Regions from separate parts of the Streptomyces flavovariabilis genome, predicted to be linked through region 3. Evidence: riboswitches for the same ligand, from Rfam matches in the RefSeq annotation. Region 3 holds a riboswitch; each other region holds the start of a gene.
What was found. A riboswitch is a leader RNA that binds a small molecule or an ion and turns the genes downstream of it on or off. The one in region 3 is predicted to bind cobalamin.
Positions count from the first base shown of each region.

Region 1: another riboswitch for cobalamin. It lies ahead of IO24_RS0134380 (cobalamin biosynthesis protein); the one in region 3 lies ahead of IO24_RS0105050 (ribonucleoside-diphosphate reductase subunit alpha).
Region 2: another riboswitch for cobalamin. It lies ahead of IO24_RS0118235 (ABC transporter substrate-binding protein); the one in region 3 lies ahead of IO24_RS0105050 (ribonucleoside-diphosphate reductase subunit alpha).

Region 1 is NZ_JNXD01000026.1:53,571-60,079, reverse strand. Features, by position in the region: gene IO24_RS0134385 (cobyric acid synthase) at 1-1,451, opposite strand, end outside; gene IO24_RS0134380 (cobalamin biosynthesis protein) at 1,453-2,388, opposite strand; cobalamin riboswitch at 2,492-2,630, opposite strand; gene IO24_RS0134375 (hypothetical protein) at 2,762-2,983, opposite strand; gene IO24_RS0134370 (inorganic phosphate transporter) at 3,017-4,276, opposite strand; gene IO24_RS0134365 (class II aldolase/adducin family protein) at 4,646-5,377, shown strand; gene IO24_RS0134360 (alpha/beta hydrolase) at 5,462-6,509, shown strand, end outside.
Region 2 is NZ_JNXD01000010.1:6,812-13,320, reverse strand. Features, by position in the region: gene IO24_RS0118255 (SixA phosphatase family protein) at 36-578, opposite strand; gene IO24_RS0118250 (hypothetical protein) at 575-1,291, opposite strand; partial or broken gene IO24_RS45990 (ABC transporter ATP-binding protein) at 1,399-2,197, opposite strand; gene IO24_RS0118240 (FecCD family ABC transporter permease) at 2,194-3,246, opposite strand; gene IO24_RS0118235 (ABC transporter substrate-binding protein) at 3,243-4,259, opposite strand; cobalamin riboswitch at 4,329-4,515, opposite strand; gene IO24_RS0118230 (CoA-binding protein) at 4,596-5,024, shown strand; gene IO24_RS0118225 (APC family permease) at 5,158-6,509, shown strand, end outside.
Region 3 is NZ_JNXD01000002.1:7,016-13,524, reverse strand. Features, by position in the region: gene IO24_RS0105060 (GlxA family transcriptional regulator) at 1-486, opposite strand, end outside; gene IO24_RS42660 (hypothetical protein) at 580-822, shown strand; gene IO24_RS0105055 (ribonucleotide-diphosphate reductase subunit beta) at 735-1,742, opposite strand; gene IO24_RS0105050 (ribonucleoside-diphosphate reductase subunit alpha) at 1,742-4,099, opposite strand; cobalamin riboswitch at 4,224-4,363, opposite strand; gene mctP (monocarboxylate uptake permease MctP) at 4,515-6,143, opposite strand; gene IO24_RS0105040 (DUF3311 domain-containing protein) at 6,140-6,406, opposite strand.

The DNA.
Region 1 (6,509 bases), on a different contig from region 3:
AGCCGCCACAGCGCGTCCGTGTCCGCGTGCTGTTCGATCAGGTCGCCGAGCCGGTCGAGCTGCTCCTCGCGCAGCGCGGCGAACGAGGTGTCCGGCGCCGGCACGAAGCGGCGGCCCGCGGCGGCCGCCACCTCGCGCAGAAAGGCCCGCCGGAAGCCGTCCGACTCCAGTGAGCCGTGCCAGTGCGTGCCCCAGGTCTGGCCGACCCGGCAGCCGTCCAGGAAGGGGATTCCTCCGGTGACGTCGGCGACCCCGTGATGGATCTCGTAACCCTCGACCCGCTCGCCGAGGGCTTCCCCCGCCGGCCGGGTGAGGGTCTTCTCGCGGGCGAACCGCACCCGCACGGGCAGGATCCCGAGCCCGTCGACGTGGCCCCTGCGGCTCTCGACGTCGTCCTCGATGTGCTCGCCGAGTATCTGGAAGCCGCCGCAGATGCCGAGGACGGGCCGCTGCTCGGCGGCCCGGCGGACCAGGGCCCCGGCGAGCCCCCGCTCGCGCAGCCACTCCAGTGCCCGGACCGTCCCGCGGGTGCCGGGCACGATGACGAGGTCGGCGTCGGAGAGTTCCTCCGGCCGGTCCACGAACCGCACCACGACCCCGGGCTCGGCGGCCAGGGCGTCCACGTCGGTGAAGTTGGACATGAGGGGCACGGCACAGACCGCGACACGCAGCACGTCCTCGCCGACGGGCGCGGCGACCACGGACTCCCGCACGGCTCCCCGCAGGGACACGCGCAGCCCGTCCTCCTCGTCGATCCCGAGCCCGTGCCGGAAGGGCAGCACGCCGTACGTGCGCCGTCCGGTGAGGCCGAGCAGCATCTCCAGGCCCGGCTCCAGCAGGGAGACGTCCCCGCGGAACTTGTTGACGAGGAACCCGGCGACGCAACGCTGGTCCTCGGGCGACAGCAGCGCCACGGTCCCGAAGAACGAGGCGAACACACCGCCCCGGTCGATGTCGCCGACCACGAGCACGGGCAGCCCGGCGTTCCGGGCGATCCCCATGTTCACGATGTCCGTCCGCCGTAGATTGATCTCGGCGGGAGAACCGGCCCCCTCACAGATCACCGCGTCATACGTGCCCCGCAACTGCTCGAGGCAGTCCAGGACCGTGCCGAGCAACTGCTGCTGCCGCCCGCCGTGGTAGCCGCGCGCACTCAGCTCCCCGACGGGCTTGCCGAGCAGCACGACCTGACTGCTCTGCTCGCCACCGGGCTTGAGCAGCACGGGATTCATCAGCGCGGTCGGCTCGACCCGGCAGGCCTGCGCCTGCATGGCCTGCGCCCGCCCGATCTCGGCCCCCTCCTTCGTCACGAAGGAGTTCAGGGACATGTTCTGCGCCTTGAAGGGCGCGACCCTGACGCCCTGCCGCACCAGCCACCGGCAGATCCCGGCGGTCACGACGCTCTTGCCGGCGTCGGAGGTGGTGCCGGCGACGAGAAGACCACCGCCCATGTCATTTCCCCCTCTTCAGCAGCCGCGCGCCGGCGCACACCCCGAGGGCGAGCCAGGTGACCCGCCGCGAGAGCCGCACGGCCCGTTCGACGTCGTGCGTACCGACGGCACGCCCTTGTGTGTTCAGCACGGGCCGGTGCTCCACCCGCCCGCCGTACGAGAGCGTTCCACCCAGCCGCACCCCGAGCGCCCCCGCGAACGAGGCCTCCACGGGCCCGGCGTTGGGACTCGGATGCTTCGCCGCATCGGCCCGCCAGGCCCGCACGGCCCCCCGCGGATCCGGCCCGGCCAGGGCGGCGAGTACGGCGGTCAGCCGCGCTCCCGGCCACCCCGCGAGGTCGTCCAGGCGCGCGGAGGCCCACCCGTACCGGCGGTACCGGGCCGACTTGTGCCCGACCATGGCGTCCAGGGTGTTGACGGCCCGGAAGCCGAGCAGCCCCGGCACCCCGCCGACTGCCCCCCACACCAGCGCCCCCACCACCGCGTCGGAGGTGTTCTCGGCGACGGACTCGACCACGGCCCGGGCCATGCCGTCGGCGTCGAGGGCCTGCGGATCCCGGCCGCACAGATGCGGCAGCCGGGCCCGGGCCGCTTCGACGTCCCCGCCACGGAGGGCACGCCCGATGGCCTGCGCCTCCCGGGCGAGTGAAGTCCCCCCGACGACAGCCCAGGTGGCGGCTCCGGTGAGCGCGACCGAGGCGACGGGGGACGTCCGCACGGCACGTGCGGCGACGGACCCCAGGGCGACGGCTCCTCCGGCACACACGGCGGTGTGCAGCGCGCCCCACCCGCGGTGGTCCCGCCACAACACCCGTTCCACGGCACCCGCGGCCCGCCCGAACACGGCGACCGGATGCCCTCGGCGAGGATCACCGAGCAGCAGGTCACCGATCAGACCGGCGGCGGCGCCGTACGCGAAGACGCGATCGGCACCCATGGGCTCAGCCGGCCAGAAGGGCAGGCGGGGGTGGGGTGCTGAAACCGGATCGGCAGCCGCGCATGGCGATATGTGTCCTCACTCAGGGTGTCCACGCCCTGGTTCGACGAGACCGGCGGTGAGAGTTCCTGGCTCCCGGGGATTGCTACCCCGGTGACAGTGGCGGGACCGCGCCGGACTTTCACCGGCTTCCTCTCCTGCCGCCGTACTGGCCCCGGCAGTCCACCACGGCCGGGAACCGGCGTCAACTTGCCGTTGACCTGCGAGGGGAGAGTGTGCAGAACCCCACACCGTCCCCTTCCGCACACACGACGACCGGGCGGCACAGGACCGAAGTCCCGCGCCGCCCGGTGGACGATGTGCTGTCGGGCCGTCAGGCCACGATCAGATAGATCCCGTACCCCACGGCCGCCGCGCACGCCGCGAAGCACGCGTACGCGCCGGTCACCGCGAGGCCCGCGGAACCGCCCTCCGCCACCGCACGCTCGCGGCGCGACAGGCCGGTGATGCCGAGGGTGAACAGGCCGACGAGGGCCACGGTGACCACGAGGCTGACGCCGAAGACGGAGCCGAGGGCCGCCCAGTCGATCTTCATCTCAGAGACTCTTCCTTGTAACCGGTGGCGGGGTCAGACCGTCGTGGTCGTGGTCGGCGTCCGCTCGGCGGTGGCCTGGGCCGGGAACGACGGCACCGGCTCCTGCGCCGGCGTGCCGGCCGGCGGCGGCGTCACGGCGGCCATCGCCGTGGTGACCACGCCCGCGGGCTCCGCCTCGTCGGTGTCGGTGACGTCGATGTCGTTGACGTTGGTGTGGTCGACGACCTCACGCCGCGACAGCTTCCAGATCGCCGCGCTGGAGGCGACGAGGAAGACGGCCACCACGGCGGTGCCCCAGGCTCCGAAGCCGGTGACGTACTCGGCGAGAGCGCCCACCAGCGCCGCCGCCGGCAGCGTCAGACCCCACGCGATGAACATCCGTGTCGCGGTCGACCAGCGGACGACGCCGCCCTTGCGGCCGAGCCCCGCGCCCATCACCGCGCCGGACACGGAGTGCGTGGTGGACAGGGAGAAACCGAGGTGCGAGGAGGCCAGGATGACCGTGGCCGCGGAGGTCTGGGCGGCGAAGCCCTGCTGCGGCTGGAGGTCGGTCAGGCCCTTGCCCATGGTGCGGATGATGCGCCAGCCGCCCAGGTAGGTGCCGAGCGCGATCGCGACGCCCGCGGAGAGGATGACCCACATGGGCGGGTCGGAGTCGGGGGCGAGGGTGCCGCCGGCGACCAGGGCGAGGGTGATGATGCCCATGGTCTTCTGGGCGTCGTTGGTGCCGTGCGCCAGGGAGACCAGACCCGCCGAGGCGATCTGGCCGGCCCGGTAGCCCTTCCGGGACGCCTCGCCGTCGGCCTTCTTGCCGAGGGAGTACGTCAGCCGTGTGGCCAGCATCGCCGCGACGCCCGCGACCAGCGGGGCGGCGATCGCCGGGATCAGCACCTTGGTGACCAGCACGTCACCGTGGACCGCGCCGACGCCCGCCGAGGCGATCGTGGCACCGATCAGACCGCCCATGAGAGCGTGGGAGGAGCTGGACGGCAGGCCGACCAGCCAGGTCAGCAGGTTCCAGAGGATCGCGCCGACCAGGGCGGCGAAGATGACCTCAGGACGGATGCCGGCCTCGTCGACGAGGCCCTTGGAGATCGTGTTGGCGACTTCGACGGACAGGAAGGCGCCGACCAGGTTGAGGACCGCGGACATGGCCACCGCAACCTTGGGCTTCATGGCGCCCGTGGAAATGGTCGTGGCCATCGCATTCGCGGTGTCGTGGAAACCGTTCGTGAAATCGAACGCGAGTGCGGTTACCACCACAATCGCGAGGATCAGCGAGAAGCTTTCCATTTACCCAGGCAATCGTTCGAGGTCGTTGGCTGTATGAACGTAGGCAACCTGAGTGAACGGAAGATGAACTGGGAGGGGCGCAGGGGTGACCGCAGCAGGAGGTCGGGGCGACGCCCCGGAACGGCGGCCCGGCGCCCCGGCGGCCAGGCGCCTCGCGCGAACCGCTTCAGCTGATCGAGTGACCCGTTGAAGAGATTCCGGTCACCCGGGAGGGTCGCCGTTGTATGCGATGCCGGGCGCGCGCGAAGCAGGGGTCGCGACAGGTGGTGGACTCGGTCGCCTTGACGTAGACGAACCGGGCGCCCTGCCTTTTGGGCGTCCTGGCAGTCCTGGCGACGCGTCGAGCCCCTGCCTGGCAGGATTCGCGGCATGGCTGAGCAGCGAGGCGACGAGCGCGGCACGGGGCACGCACGGGCCGGCGGACGGGGTGCGGGGCAGGCGCGGCGCAGGAGTGTGCGCCCCGAGGAGGCGCGTGCCTGGGAGGACCTCGTCGCGACGGCCCGCCGGACGGTCTCGGACGGGCTCGTCGTCGGCACGTCCGGCAACGTCTCGGTGCGCGTCGGGGAAACCGTCCTGGTCACGCCGTCGGGCGTCCCCTACGACCGGCTGACCCCGGACGACGTGACCGGCGTCGGCCTCGACGGCCGGCAGGTCCTCGGCACCCTCGTCCCGACCAGCGAGCTGCCGATGCACCTCGCGGTCTACCGCACGACCGGCGCCCTGGCCGTCGTCCACACCCACGCCGTGCACGCGACGGCCGTCTCCACGCTCGTGAGCGAACTCCCGCTGATCCACTACATGGCGGCGGCGCTCGGCGGACCCGTCCGGGTCGCCCCGTACGCCACGTACGGCACCGACGAGCTGGCCGGGAACATGCTCCGCGCCCTCGCCGACCGCTCCGGCTGCCTCCTGCGGAACCACGGCACCGTCACCCACGGCGCCACCCTCGCCCAGGCCTACGACCGCACCGCGCAGCTGGAGTGGATGTGCCGCCTGTGGCTGACCGCCGCCTCGGTGCCCGGCCTGACCCCGAGCCTGCTGTCCCGGGAGCAGCTGACCGAGGTGGAGGAACGCCTGCGCGGCTACGGCCAGCGAGGCTGAGCGCCGCCCCCACGGCCGCCGCGGGCATCACCCCGCCGCTCCCGCCCACTGGTCGCCCACGGAATCCGCCCGGACACTGAAGCCGTGCGCATTGTCAGAGCGACGGCCGTTGCCGTCACCGCCGTGATCGGGGCCGGTGCCGCCGCGGTGGCCGTCGGCCGGCTCGCCAGCGACGCCGCGCTCAAGGCGCCCCCCGGCAGGCCCCTGCCCACCGAGCCCCGGCTCACCGTGCACGGCACGGCCGCCGGGCAGATCAGCCTCACCCGGGACCTCGCCGCCCTGCGTCCCGGCCGCTACGGCCTGTCCGGCGACGGCTCCCACGCGGTCGTCGGCCCCGTCCTGACCGGTGCCCCGCACCCCGCCGACACCGTCGTGCGCCGTCTGGAGAGCGTCACGCACGGCACCCTGGAGTCCGGTGACAAGGTCTGGCTCACACCGAACGTGTACGTCGGCAACCCGGGCGCCGCTCTCGGGATCGAGCACGCCGACGTCGACGTCCCCGGTGAACTAGGCGCCCTGCCCGCGTGGTTCGTGCCGGGCAAGCGGGACACCTGGGTGATCGCCGTGCACGGCCTGGGCGCCACCCGGGAACTCGCCATGAACGTCATGCCGTTCCTGCACCGCAACCACTTCCCGGTGCTCGCCCTCGCCTACCGCGGCGACCTGGGCGCGCCCCGCCCGCCCGACGGCCTGAACCACCTCGGCGAGACCGAGTGGCGCGACCTCGACGCGGCCATCCGCTACGCCGTGCGCTACGGAGCCCGGCAGGTCGTCCTGCACGGCTGGTCCACCGGCGCCACCATGGCCCTGCGCGCCGCCGAGCGCTCGGGGCTGCGCGACCGTGTCTCCGGGCTCGTCCTGGACTCCCCGGTGCTCGCCTGGGAGACCACCCTGCGCGCCCTCGCCTCGGCCCGCCGCACCCCGGGCGCGCTGCTGCCCCTCGCGGTCCGCGCCGCCCAGGGACGCACCGGCCTGTCCGGCGAGCGCGTCACGGGCCCGGACCCGTCCGACGGGCTGCGCGTCCCGGCGCTCGTCTTCCACGGACCGGACGACACCGTCGCCCCCTGGCGGCTCTCCCGCCGGCTCGCCGACGCCCGACCCGACGCGGTCGCCCTGCGCACCGTCGGCAACG
Region 2 (6,509 bases), on a different contig from region 3:
TCACGGCATGCATGACTGCTCTCACGGTGCCCGGGCTACTGCTTCGCGCCCCGGGGCACGGTCACGGACGTGAGCAGCGCGGTGCCGGGGGCGAGGGACCGCCAGGCCGTGCCGCGCCAGGACAGGACGGCGATCGCCGAGGTGGGGAACTTCGTACGGACCTGCTCCAGGGTGTCGGCGAGGCCGTCGCCGGCGAGGGCCAGGACCAGTTCCTCCAGCCCGGGGTTGTGCCCGATCAGCAGCAGCGTCTCCACCTCGGCGGGCACCTCGTGGACGACGGCCAGCAGGCCGGAGGGACCGGCGGCGTACAGGCGCCGGTCGTGACGGACCGGCGGGGGTGTGCCCCACTCGGCGGCGGCCAGGTCCCAGGTCCGGCGGGCGCGGACGGCGGTGGAGCACAGCGCGAGGTCCGGCAGGAGGTCCGCACCGGCCAGTGCCCGCCCCGCCGCGGGGGCGTCCCGGCGGCCGCGCGGGGCGAGGGGGCGTTCGTGGTCGGCGACGTCCAAGGGCCAGGCGGACTTGGCGTGCCGCAGCACGACCAGGCGGCGCAGCGGGCCTGCTCCGGCGCGTTCGATCATGACGGGGATCCCAGGTCGCGGGTGAGGTCGAGGCCGAGGAGCCGGTCGGCGTAGGCGTACGTCTCGAACCGGGCGCCGTCGGCCAGGTCCGGCTCGGTCTCGACCTGATGGAGCACGCCCAGCACCCGGGGTACGTCCAGGTCGTCCTCCCAGGCGTCGCGCAGCCGTCCCCGCACGGTGTCGGGAATCGGCCGTGAGGGCTGCCGTGCCCAGCGGGCGACCGCACCGCGCCAGCGGGCGAGGGTGGCGCGGGCGTCGTCGAGTCCGGCCGCCTCCAGCCGGACCGGGGCGCTGTGGTGACGGGTGATCAGGGCGAGGCGCAGGGCGGCGGGGTCGGAGTGGTCCGGTGGATCCGGCTCCACCGGCGCGACGGCGATCCGCACACCGTCGGGCACCGCCCCGCCCTCGGCGGTGACATGGACGACCTGGGCCTCGCCCAGGCCCGCACCGGCGTCGGGACTGTCCTCGAAGGGGTGGATGCCGAGCGCCGCGGCGCCCGCGCGCAGCTCCGGTTGCCGGCGGCCGCCGGCCAGCAGGGCCCAGACCGGTGTGCCGCCGAGTTCCAGGGTCCGGACGAGCAGGTCCCCGACGAGCAGCACCCGCAGGTTCGTCGAGTCGGAGCCGGAAGCGTGCACCACGACACGGGTCAGGCCCCGGCGGGCCGGGGCGGCGTCGACCGGCTCGCGGGTTCGGGCGTCGATGATGCGCAGCACGAGGTGAGCGTAGGCGGGCGGGCGGGCGGGCACGCGCAGGCAGGTTCGGCGTTTTCCGGCCACCGTGGCGACAATCGCCCCACCAATGGCGTGCCGGCCCGCTCCTCTCAGCCCAGCGTGCCGAGGAACCGCACATGGGGCCGCCCCTCGGGTCCTTCGCGGCTGACGGCGGCCCGCACCCCGTACACCTCGGCGATGAGCCCGGCCGTGAGGACGTCCTCGGGGGGGGCCTCCCGCCACGACCCGCCCCGCGGACAGCACGACGACCCGATCGCAGTACATCGCCGCGAGGTTGAGGTCGTGCAGGGCGACGACGGTGGTGACCGGCAGGCCCGTGACCAGGGTGAGCAGGTCGAGCTGGTGGTGGATGTCGAGGTGGTTGGTGGGCTCGTCGAGGAGGAGTTCGCGGGGTTCCTGGGCGAGCGCGCGGGCGATCTGCACCCGCTGGCGTTCGCCACCCGAGAGGGTGTGCCAGAGCCGGCCGGAGTGGGCGTCGAGGCCCGTGCGCTCCAGGGCGGCGCGCACGGCCCGCTCGTCGTCCGCGGAGGCGGGTGTCCAGGCCCGGCGGTGCGGGACCCGGCCCAGCCGCACGATGTCCTCGACCGTCAACTCGACCTGGGTGTCCGACTGTTGCTCGACCACGGCGAGGCGGCGTGCGACCGTGCGGCGGGGCAGGTCGCTCAGCGGTGTGCCGTCGAGGGTGACGACTCCGGAGGTCGGCATGAGCAACCCGGCCAGCAGCCGCAGCAGTGTGGACTTGCCGGAGCCGTTGGGACCGAGGACGCCGACCGTGGAGCCGGTCTTCGGGGCGAGGGCGACGCCGTCCAGGATGAGACGCCCGTCGGCACGGCGGCTGACCCGGTCGGCCCGCAGCCCCGCCTCCGCCGTCGCACCTGCGCCACTCACCGCGCCCTCCGCGTCCGGTACAGCACCGCCACGAACGCCGGCACGCCGATCAGCGACGTCACGACCCCCACCGGAATCTCCTGCGGATCGAGGACCGTTCGGGCCAGGGTGTCCACCCATACGAGGAACACCGCTCCCGCGAGGGCGGTGACCGGCAGCAGCCGCGTGTGCCCGGGGCCGGTCAGGGCCCGGGCGGCGTGCGGCAGGACCAGTCCGACGAAGCCGATCGCCCCGGCCGAGCTGACCAGCGCGGCCGTGAGCAGGGCCGTGGCGCACAGCAGCACCAGGCGGGTGCGGGCGACGGACACCCCGAGGGCGGCCGCCGCGTCCTGCCCGAAGGCGAAGGCGTCGAGGGTACGGGCGTACGACAGGCACACCACGAGCGCCACGGCCAGCACCGCCAGGCACAGCCATACGTCGGTCCAGCCGGCGCCGCCGAGCGAGCCGAGGAGCCAGAACAGCACGCCGCGGGTGGTCTCGGCGTCGGCGGAGGTCATCACGACGAAGGAGGTGAGCGCGGAGAAGAGCTGCATGGCGGCGACGCCCGCGAGGACCACCCGGTCGGTGGTGCCGCCGAGGGTGTGGCTGAGCAGCAGCACCAGCGCGAACGACAGCAGGGCGCCGAGGAACGCGCCCGCGGACACCGAGAGGGCACCGCCGCCCGCGCCGAGCACGACCACGAGGACCGCTCCGGTGGAGGCGCCGGAGGACACCCCGAGCACGAAGGGGTCGGCGAGCGGGTTGCGCAGCAGCGACTGCATCACCGCCCCGCAGACGGCGAGTCCGGCTCCGCACACGGCCGCGAGCAGGGTGCGCGGCAGCCGCAGCTGCCAGACGATCCCGTCCCGGATCGGCGTCAGCTGCGAGCTGCCGAGGCCGAGATGGGCTGCCACGACGGACCAGACGTCGCCGACGCGGATGTCGGCGGGACCGATGGTGAGGGTCACGGCGAGGGACGCGGTCAGCGCGACGGCCCCGGCCGCCCCCAGGGCGAGCCCGGACCCGCGCCGGGGCCGGACCCCGGCACCCGGCCGACCTTGGGCGGTCACTTCACCAGCCCGGACCGGCGCAGCCCGGCGGCCACCTGCTCCACGCCCTCGACGGTGCGGATGGTCGGGTTCATGGCCTGCCCGCTGAGCAGCACGTACCGCTTGTGCCGGACGGCGTCCATGTTCCTGGTGACCGGGTTGGACTCCAGGAAGGCGATCTTCTTCGCGGCCGACTCCGCGGTCTGCGACTTACGGGTCAGGTCGCCGATGACGAGGACGTCGGGGTCGCGGTCGGCGACCGTCTCCCAGTTGACCTGCGGCCACTCCTCGTGCGTGTCGTCGAAGACGTTCTTCGCGCCGAGGGCCTGGGTGATGATGCCGGGTGCTCCGCAGCAGCCCGCCATGTAGGGCGACTCGGAGTTCGCGAACCAGTAGAGGAGGGTGACGTCGGAGGCGTCGATGCCCGCCGTGGCCTTCTTCATGCGCTGCCGGAGGGACGACACGAGTGCGTCGCCGCGTTCCTTCACCCCGAACACGGTCGCGAGGTCATGTACTTCGCCGTAGACGGTGTCGATGCCCAGAGCCTTGTCGCGTGCGCCGTCACCGCCGCCCGAGTTGTCCTTGCCGGCGCAGTCGGACGGGGAGACGTAGGTGGGGACGCCGAGCTTCTCGAACTGCTCGCGGGTGGCGACGCCGCCTTTGCCGAGGGTGGAGACGAACGACGCGGCGACGAAGTCGGGCTCGGTGTCCAGGACGCGTTCGAGGGACGGGTTGTTGTCGGCGATGCGCGGCACCTCGGCGTCGGCCTTCTCCAGCCCCTTCATCACGGGGTCGGTCCAGGTGGCCGTGCCCGCGAGGCGGTCGGCCAGGCCGAGGGAGAGCAGGATCTCGGTGGTGCCCTGGTTGAGGGACACGGCGTGCTGCGGCGCGGCCGCGACGCGGACCTCGTGCCCGCAGTTGGAGAGCGTGACGGCGGCCTTCGCGTCGGTGGAGTCGGCGCCGCCGCAGCCGGTCAGGAGCAGGGAGCCGGCCGCGAGCAGGGCAGCGGCACGGGCGGGTGGAGCGAGGGGCACGGGAACCAGTCCTCAGTCGTCGAGGGCCCATTCGCGGAGCCCGGTCGTACGGTGCTCCCCCGCCGCGTGCGGCCGCGGGGGCCGCCAGCAGGTCTTCGGACTCGGGTTCATCCGGTACGGGACGCCTTCCCGGACGACCGAGTCGTCCAGTGGCCGAGGCCCCGCCCGTCCCCCTCACCGCTGCGCGTCAGTTCCGGATTCGCACCGGATTCCCTGACCCACGTACATGGGTTCGACTGGCCTCGGCAAGCTATCACGGAGGCTCTCGGGGAATCACCGCGCACTCCGCGTCGTTGCCGGGAGAGCAGTTCGTCACGACTCTCGAGGAGGCCGCCGGTGTACGGCGACGAGGCAGCGGTCCGCAGGATCCTCACCGAGCTCGGCGACACGTGGGCGGTGGTGGGCCTGTCGTCGAACCGGCAGCGGGCGGCGTACGGCGTCGCCGCAGTGCTCCAGCGCTTCGGCAAGCGCGTCGTGCCGGTGCATCCGAAGGCGGAGACGGTGCACGGGGAGAAGGGGTACGCGAGCCTGGCGGACATCCCCTTCGCCGTGGACGTCGTCGACGTGTTCGTGAACAGCGACCTCGCCGGGGCCGTCGCGGACGAGGCGGCCGCCAAGGGCGCGAAGGCCGTCTGGTTCCAGCTCGGCGTCATCGACGAGGGGGCGTACGACCGGACCCGCTCGGCGGGACTGGAGATGGTGATGGACCGCTGCCCGGCGATCGAGATCCCACGGCTGTCTCATCACCGCGTACAGGAATCCTGAAGCGTTTCCCACGAAATACCCGCGCCCGGTCAAGGCTGCACAACTCGTCTTCTTCCGCCGGCTGACCGATTCCTAACCTGAGGCCTCTTGCTCGCCGGACTCTTCGAGTTCACTGATGAGAGGCCCCGCATTCATGGAGAGAGACGGTCTGCGCCGGGACGTCGGGCTGATCGGGCTCATGTGGGCGTCGGTCGGATCCATCATCGGCTCGGGCTGGTTGTACGGCGCCGAGAAGGCCGTCGTTGCGGCCGGCCCCGCGGCGATCCTGTCCTGGCTCATCGGCGCCGTGGCGATCGTGCTGCTGGCCCTGGTGCACGCGGAACTCGGCGGCATGTTCCCGGTCGCGGGCGGCACGGCCCGCTACCCGCACTACGCGTTCGGCGGACTGGCGGGCATGTCCTTCGGCTGGTTCTCCTGGCTCCAGGCGGCGACGGTGGCCCCGATCGAGGTCGAGGCCATGATCGGCTACGCCGGGCACTGGCACTGGGCGCAAGGCCTCCAGCACGCGCAGGACGGGACGCTGACGACGAGCGGCTTCGTCGTCGCCGTCCTGCTGATGGCCGTGTTCGTCGTCGTCAACTTCCTCGGCGTGCGGATCCTGGCCCACACCAACAGCGCCGCCACCTGGTGGAAGGTGGCCGTGCCGCTGGCCGCGATCTTCATCATCGCGGCCGGCAACTTCCACCCGGGCAACTTCACCGAGCACGGCTTCGCCCCGTTCGGCGCCCACGGGGTGCTGAGCGCCGTCAGTTCCAGCGGCATCATCTTCGCCCTGCTGGGCTTCGAGCAGGCGATCCAGCTGGCGGGCGAGAGCCGCGACCCGCAGCGGGACCTGCCGCGCGCCACGATCGGCTCGGTCGCCATCGGGGCGGCCATCTACGTCCTGCTCCAGGTCGTCTTCATCGCCGCCCTGCCGCTGAGCTCCTTCGCGCACGGCTGGACCAGGCTCGACTACCCCGGCATCAGCGGTCCGTGGGCGGGGCTCGCGACCCTGGTGGGACTCGGCTGGCTGAGCGTGGTGCTGTACCTGGACGCGGTGGTCTCCCCGGCCGGCACCGGCCTGATCTACACGACGGCCACGTCGCGCGTCTCCTACGGACTGGCCCGCAACGGCTACGCGCCGAAGCTCTTCGTCCGCACCGACGCGCGCGGTGTGCCGTGGTTCGGGCTGATCGTGTCCTTCGTGACCGGCGTGGTCTGCTTCCTGCCGTTTCCGAGCTGGCAGCAGCTGGTCAGCTTCATCACCTCGGCGAGCGTGCTGATGTACGCGGGCGCCCCGCTGGCCTACGGCGTCTTCGCGGACCGGCTGCCGCACCGGGCACGCCCGTACCGCCTGCCCGCCGGGAAGGCCCTCTCGCCGCTGTCCTTCGTGGTGGCCAACCTCATCATCTACTGGTCCACCTGGGACACCCTGTGGCGGCTCGGCGTGGCCATCGTCCTCGGCTACGTCCTGCTCGGCGGCTACGCCTGGTACGCCACCCGAAA
Region 3 (6,509 bases):
GGCCGTGCCGGCGGAGGTGATCACCGGGTCCTCGTCGACGTAGAGCACGTCCGGCTCGACGACCACGCGCGGGTACTGCCGGGCGAGGTCCTTCGCGTGCTTCCAGTGCGTGGCGCAGCGGCGGCCGTCCAGCAGCCCGGCCGCGGCCAGCACGAAGACACCGGAGCAGACGCTCAGCACCCGTGCACCGCGGTCGACCGCGCTGCGAAGGGCGTCCAGCAGCTCCGGCGGGAAGTCCCGGTACGCGTAGCTGTGCCCGGCCGGCACGGCGATCAGGTCGGCCGTCTCCAGCCGCTCCAGACCGTGCTCGGCCTGGAGCGAGAAGCCCGAGTTCATACGCAGCACCGGGCCCTCGGCCGACGCGACGGCGAAGTCGTAGACCGGCAGTCCTTCCTCGCTCCGGTCGGTGCCGAAGACCTCGCACACCACACCCAGTTCGAAGGGGTTCACGCCGTCGAGGAGAGCGACGGCCACGTTCTGCAGCATGTCTCCAGTGTGCCTCGTCGTTGGCAGTAATTCGAGGGTCTACGGCAGTACTGCCACTGACGGTAAGGAGCGATCGGCGCGACAGTGGTGTCCATGAACACGAACCAGATGGAAGCACTGATCGGAATGACCGCCACCCTCGGGATCCTGGTCCTCCTGATCCTCCCGTCCGTGATCGGCCTGGTGCGCGAGAGGCGCATCGACCGTCAGATCAGGGAGGCCCAGGAGGCCCGCGAAGAGGTGCCGGCTCAGAAGTCCTCGTCGAGGTCGACGGTGCCCTCCACCGCCACCTGGTACGCCGAGGGCCGCCGCTCGAAGAAGTTGGTCAACTCCTGAACCCCCTGGAGCTCCATGAAGGAGAAGGGGTTCTCGGAGCCGTACACCGGAGCGAAGCCCAGGCGGGTGAGCCGCTGGTCGGCGACGCACTCCAGGTACTGCCGCATCGACTCGGTGTTCATGCCCGGGAGGCCGTCCCCGCACAGGTCGCGCGCGAACTGCAGCTCGGCCTCGACGGCCTCCCGGAGCATGTCCGTCACCTCCTGCCGGAGCCGGTCGTCGAAGAGTTCCGGCTCCTCCTTGCGGACGGTGTCGACCACGTCGAAGGCGAAGGACATGTGCATCGTCTCGTCGCGGAACACCCAGTTGGTGCCGGTGGCCAGGCCGTGCAGCAGGCCCCGGCTGCGGAACCAGTAGACGTACGCGAAGGCGCCGTAGAAGAACAGGCCCTCGATGCACGCGGCGAAGCAGATCAGGTTGAGCAGGAAGCGGCGGCGGTCGGCCTGGGTCTCCAGCCGGTCGAGCTTGTCCACCGAGTCCATCCACCTGAAGCAGAACTCGGCCTTCTCGCGGATGGAGGGAATGTTCTCCACGGCCGCGAAGGCGGCGTTGCGGTCCTCCGGGTCGGGCAGATAGGTGTCCAGCAGCGTCAGATAGAACTGGACGTGCACGGCCTCCTCGAAGAGCTGGCGGCTCAGATACAGCCGCGCCTCCGGGGAGTTGATGTGCTTGTACAGCGTCAGCACCAGGTTGTTCGCGACGATCGAGTCGCCCGTCGCGAAGAACGCGACCAGCCGGCCGATCAGGTGCTGCTCCGCCGGTGACAGCTTGGCGAGGTCGGTGACGTCCGAGTGGAGGTCGACCTCCTCCACGGTCCAGGTGTTCTTGATGGCGTCCCGGTAGCGCTCGTAGAAGTCCGGGTAGCGCATGGGGCGCAGGGTGAGCTCGAAGCCGGGGTCGAGGAGATTCTGGGTGCTCATTACTGGCAGGCCTCGCAGGACTCGGGGTTTTCCAGGGAGCAGGCGACCGCTTCGGGATCGGGGGCGGCCTGCGCGGGGACGGTGGCCTGGGCGGCGCGGGCGATGCGGGTCGCCGGGCGCGAACGCAGGTAGTACGTCGTCTTCAGCCCGGACTTCCAGGCGTAGGCGTACATCGAGGAGAGCTTGCCGATGGTCGGCGTCTCCAGGAAGAGGTTCAGGGACTGGGACTGGTCCAGGAACGGGGTCCTGGCCGCCGCCATGTCGATCAGGCCGCGCTGCGGGATCTCCCACGCCGTGCGGTAGAGGGCGCGGACGTCCTCGGGGATCCAGGCGAAGTCCTGCACCGAGCCGTTGGCCTCGCGCAGGGCCTCCCGGCTGCGCGCGTCCCACACGCCGAGCCGCTTCAGCTCGTCCACCAGGTAGGAGTTGACCTGGAGGAACTCGCCGGACAGCGTCTCGCGCTTGAACAGGTTGGACACCTGCGGCTCGATGCACTCGTAGACGCCCGCGATGGAGGCGATGGTGGCCGTGGGGGCGATGGCCAGGAGCAGCGAGTTGCGCATGCCGGTCGTGGCGACGCGCTCCCGCAGGGCCGCCCAGCGCTCCGGCCAGGTCAGGCGGACGCCCGTGTAGTGGTCGGGGTGCAGCACGCCCCGGGCCGTACGGGTCTTCTCCCAGGCGGGCAGCGGGCCGTTGCGCTCGGCGAGGTCGGCGGAGGCCTCGTACGCGGCGAGCATGATGCGCTCGGCGATGCAGGTGGAGAGCGCCTTGGCCTCAGGCGAGTCGAAGGGCAGGCGCAGCTTGAAGAAGACGTCCTGGAGGCCCATCACGCCGAGGCCGACCGGGCGCCAGCGGGCGTTGGAGCGGCCCGCCTGCTCGGTCGGGTAGAAGTTGATGTCGACGACCCGGTCGAGGAAGGTCACGGCCGTGCGGACGGTCTCGTCCAGCCGCTCCCAGTCGAGGCCCTCAGTCGATGTATCGACAAAGGAGCCCAGGTTGACCGAGCCCAGATTGCAGACCGCCGTCTCCCCATCGCCGGTGACCTCCAGGATCTCCGTGCAGAGGTTGGAGGAGTGGACGACGTGGCCCGGCTCGGCCGTCTGGTTGGCGGTGCGGTTGGCGGCGTCCTTGAAGGTCATCCAGCCGTTGCCGGTCTGCGCGAGGGTGCGCATCATGCGGCCGTAGAGCTCACGGGCGGGCAGCGTCTTCTTGGCGAGGCCCTTCGCCTCGGCCGCCCGGTACGCGGCGTCGAACTCCTCGCCCCACAGGTCGACCAGTTCCGGCACGTCCGAGGGGGAGAAAAGCGACCAGTGCGCGTCGGCGTTCACGCGGCGCATGAACTCGTCGGGCACCCAGTGTGCGAGGTTCAGGTTGTGCGTGCGGCGGGCGTCCTCACCGGTGTTGTCGCGCAGCTCCAGGAACTCCTCGAGGTCGGAGTGCCAGGTCTCCAGGTAGACCGCGGCGGCGCCCTTGCGGCGGCCGCCCTGGTTCACCGCGGCGACAGAGGCGTCAAGGGTCTTCAGGAACGGGACGATGCCGTTGGAGTGCCCGTTGGTGCCGCGGATCAGTGAACCGCGGGCGCGGACGCGGGAGTACGCGATCCCGATGCCGCCCGCGTGCTTCGACAGCCGGGCCACCTGGTGGTAGCGGTCGTAGATGGAGTCCAGCTCGTCCTTGGGGGAGTCGAGGAGGTAGCAGGACGACATCTGCGGGTGCCGTGTGCCCGAGTTGAAGAGGGTGGGGGAGGAGGGGAGGTAGTCGAGGCGGCTCATGAGGCCGTAGAGAGCCGCGACTTCGTCCAGCGCGCGTGCGGTGTCGTCCTCGGCGAGGCCGCTCGCCACCCGCAGCAGGAAGTGCTGGGGCGTTTCGACGACCTTGCGGGTGAGGGGGTGGCGCAGCAGGTAGCGGCTGTGCAGCGTGCGCAGGCCGAAGTAGCCGAAGCGGTCGTCGGCGCCGGTGTCGATCAGGGCGTCGAGCCGGGCCGCGTGCAGCCGGACGAACTCGGCGGTGCGGTCGGCGATGAGGCCCTCGCGGTGGCCGACCGCGACGGACTCGGTGAAGGACGTGACGCCCTGCGAGGCGGCCTCCTCGCGGATGCCGATGGTCAGCATCCGCGCGGCCAGCCGGGAGTAGGCGGGGTCCTCGGAGATCAGACCGGCCGCGGCCTCCGTCGCCAGATCACGCAACTCCGCCTCGTCGGCTCGCGCGGACCTGCCGCGCAGCGCGGCGGCGGCGACCCGGCCGGGGTCGGCGTCGGGGAGGTCGGCGGTCAGCTCGGTCAGGGTCCGCAACAGCGCGGTACCGGGAGCGTCGGGTTCTTCGGTGGCTGAGACCGGTTCGGCTGGCGCGATGGTCACGTGGGGCTCTCCCTCGCTCGGCACGGGGGCCTCGTCGAGGGCAGGGGGCAGCACACGAGCGCACGCGGCGTCGCGTCCACCGGCCCATTCCACGAGGCCCGGACGTCAGGGCGCACCGGCCGGGTGGCCGGGCGCGCTGTCGGCAGGTCCTCGGACTGACTCCTGCGCATGGCGGTTCAGGGAACAGACATGCACAAGTACACCGTTGCGGGACAGTTCCGGATTCGCACCGGATTCCCCTGCGGCGACAGCGAGCATGAGCATACATCTTGTGCCGGGCTCGGTTGGCACCCCCAGATGTTGTGTCGCGGTGGCGTCAGAGCGTCAGCTTTACGTGACAGCGGGCCGCCGTGAATCCCTCTCACGGCGGCCCGCTGCGGGCTGTGTGCGGTTGTTCGCGCAGTTTCCCGCGCCTCTAGTGGGCGCTACCGGCGGTGGCCGGCGGAAGCTCCACCTGGACCCCGGGGTCCCCCGCGTCCGCCGTGTAGTCCTCCGGCTTGGTCTCGTCGATGCCGTCGGGGGCCTTCAGTGCCCTCAGGACGAAGGTCAGGACCACCGTCACCACCACGTTCAGGACGAACGCCGTGAGGCCGATGTAGCCGATCTCGCCGATGCCCGGGATCTCCTTCGAGGAGCCGCCGAAATGCTTCTGCGTGGGCGAGGCGACGCCGTACGCGGCGGCCGTGCCGTAGATCATGCCGACCGCCCAGCCCGCGAGCAGGGCCCAGCGGTGGAACCAGCGGGTGAACAGGCCGCCGACCAGGGCCGGGAAGGTCTGCAGAATCCAGATGCCGCCCAGCAGCTGGAAGTTGATGGCGACCGTCTTGTCCATGGTGAGGACGAAGGCCAGGGCGCCGACCTTCACCAGCAGGGAGACCAGCTTGGAGACCTTGGTCTCCTGCGCCGGTGTGGCGTCCGGCTTGATGAAGTCCTTGTAGATGTTGCGGGTGAAGAGGTTCGCGGCCGCGATGGACATGATGGCCGCCGGCACCAGCGCGCCGATGCCGATCGCCGCGAAGGCCACGCCCGCGAACCAGTCCGGGAACATCGTCTCGAACAGCTGCGGAATCGCCAGCTGCCCGTTCTGCACCTTGATCCCGGCCGCGATCGCCATGAACCCGAGCAGCGCCAGCAGACCCAGCATCAGCGAGTACAGCGGCAGGATCGTGGTGTTGCGGCGGATCACCTCACGGCTCTTCGAGGACAGCGTCGCCGTGATCGAGTGCGGATACATGAAGAGGGCCAGGGCGGAGCCCAGCGCCAGCGTGGCGTACGTCCACTGTCCCGCCTCGGCCGGTACCAGCGCACCGCGCGGCGCACCCGTCGCCGGGTTGGTCTGGCTGTACGCCTCGCTCGCCTTGGCGAAGATGTCGTCGAAGCCGCCCAGCTTGATCGGGATGTAGATGATCGCCACCGCGATGACGATGTAGATCAGCGTGTCCTTCACGAAAGCGATCAGCGCGGGGGCCCGCAGACCCGACGAGTACGTGTACGCCGCCAGCACGCCGAACGCGATCAGCAGCGGCAGGTCCTTGATGAACCAGTTGGTGTCCTGGCCGCCGCCGACGCCCATCACGTCCAGCACGGCCTGGATGCCGACCAGCTGGAGCGCGATGTACGGCATCGTCGCCAGGATGCCGGTCACGGCCACCGCCAGCGACAGGCCCTTCGAGCCGAAACGGCCGCGCACGAAGTCGGACGTCGTGACGTACCCGTGCTTGTGGGAGACCGACCACAGGCGGGGGAGGAAGGTGAAGATCAGCGGGTACACCAGGATCGTGTACGGCACCGCGAAGAAGCCGGCCGCGCCCGCCGCGTAGATGGCCGCCGGCACGGCCACGAAGGTGTACGCCGTATACAGGTCGCCGCCGAGCAGGAACCAGGTGACCCAGGTGCCGAACGAGCGGCCGCCCAGGCCCCATTCGTCCAGGCTGTGCTCGTTCTCGGCCTTGCGCCAGCGCGCGGCCAGGAAGCCCATGACCGTCACGGCCAGGAAGAAGAAGATGAAGACGCCCAGTGCGACGCCGTTCACGCCGTCCTTCACTGCGACGCACCGCCCTTCGCGGCCGAGCGGGCGCGCTGGTCACGCTGCCACAGCTTGTAGGCGGTCATCGTCAGCAGGGTGGAGATGAGCACCCACGCCATCTGGTACCAGTAGAAGAACGGGATCCCGATGAAGGCCGGGTCGGTCTTGGCGTACGAGCCGACCCACAGCATGGCCACGAACGGCGCTATGAGGCAGACGGCGATGACGACGCGCATGGGCGTCACCACCGGCCCTCTGCTGACTTCCGGGGGTTGCGACATCAGGCGGCTCCGTCCCCTTGGTGATCACCTGTAATGCGCAGGCAATCTAGGTCAGGGTGTGGCGACAGCGGAACCCCTCGTCCGCAATGCGGTACCCAAATGA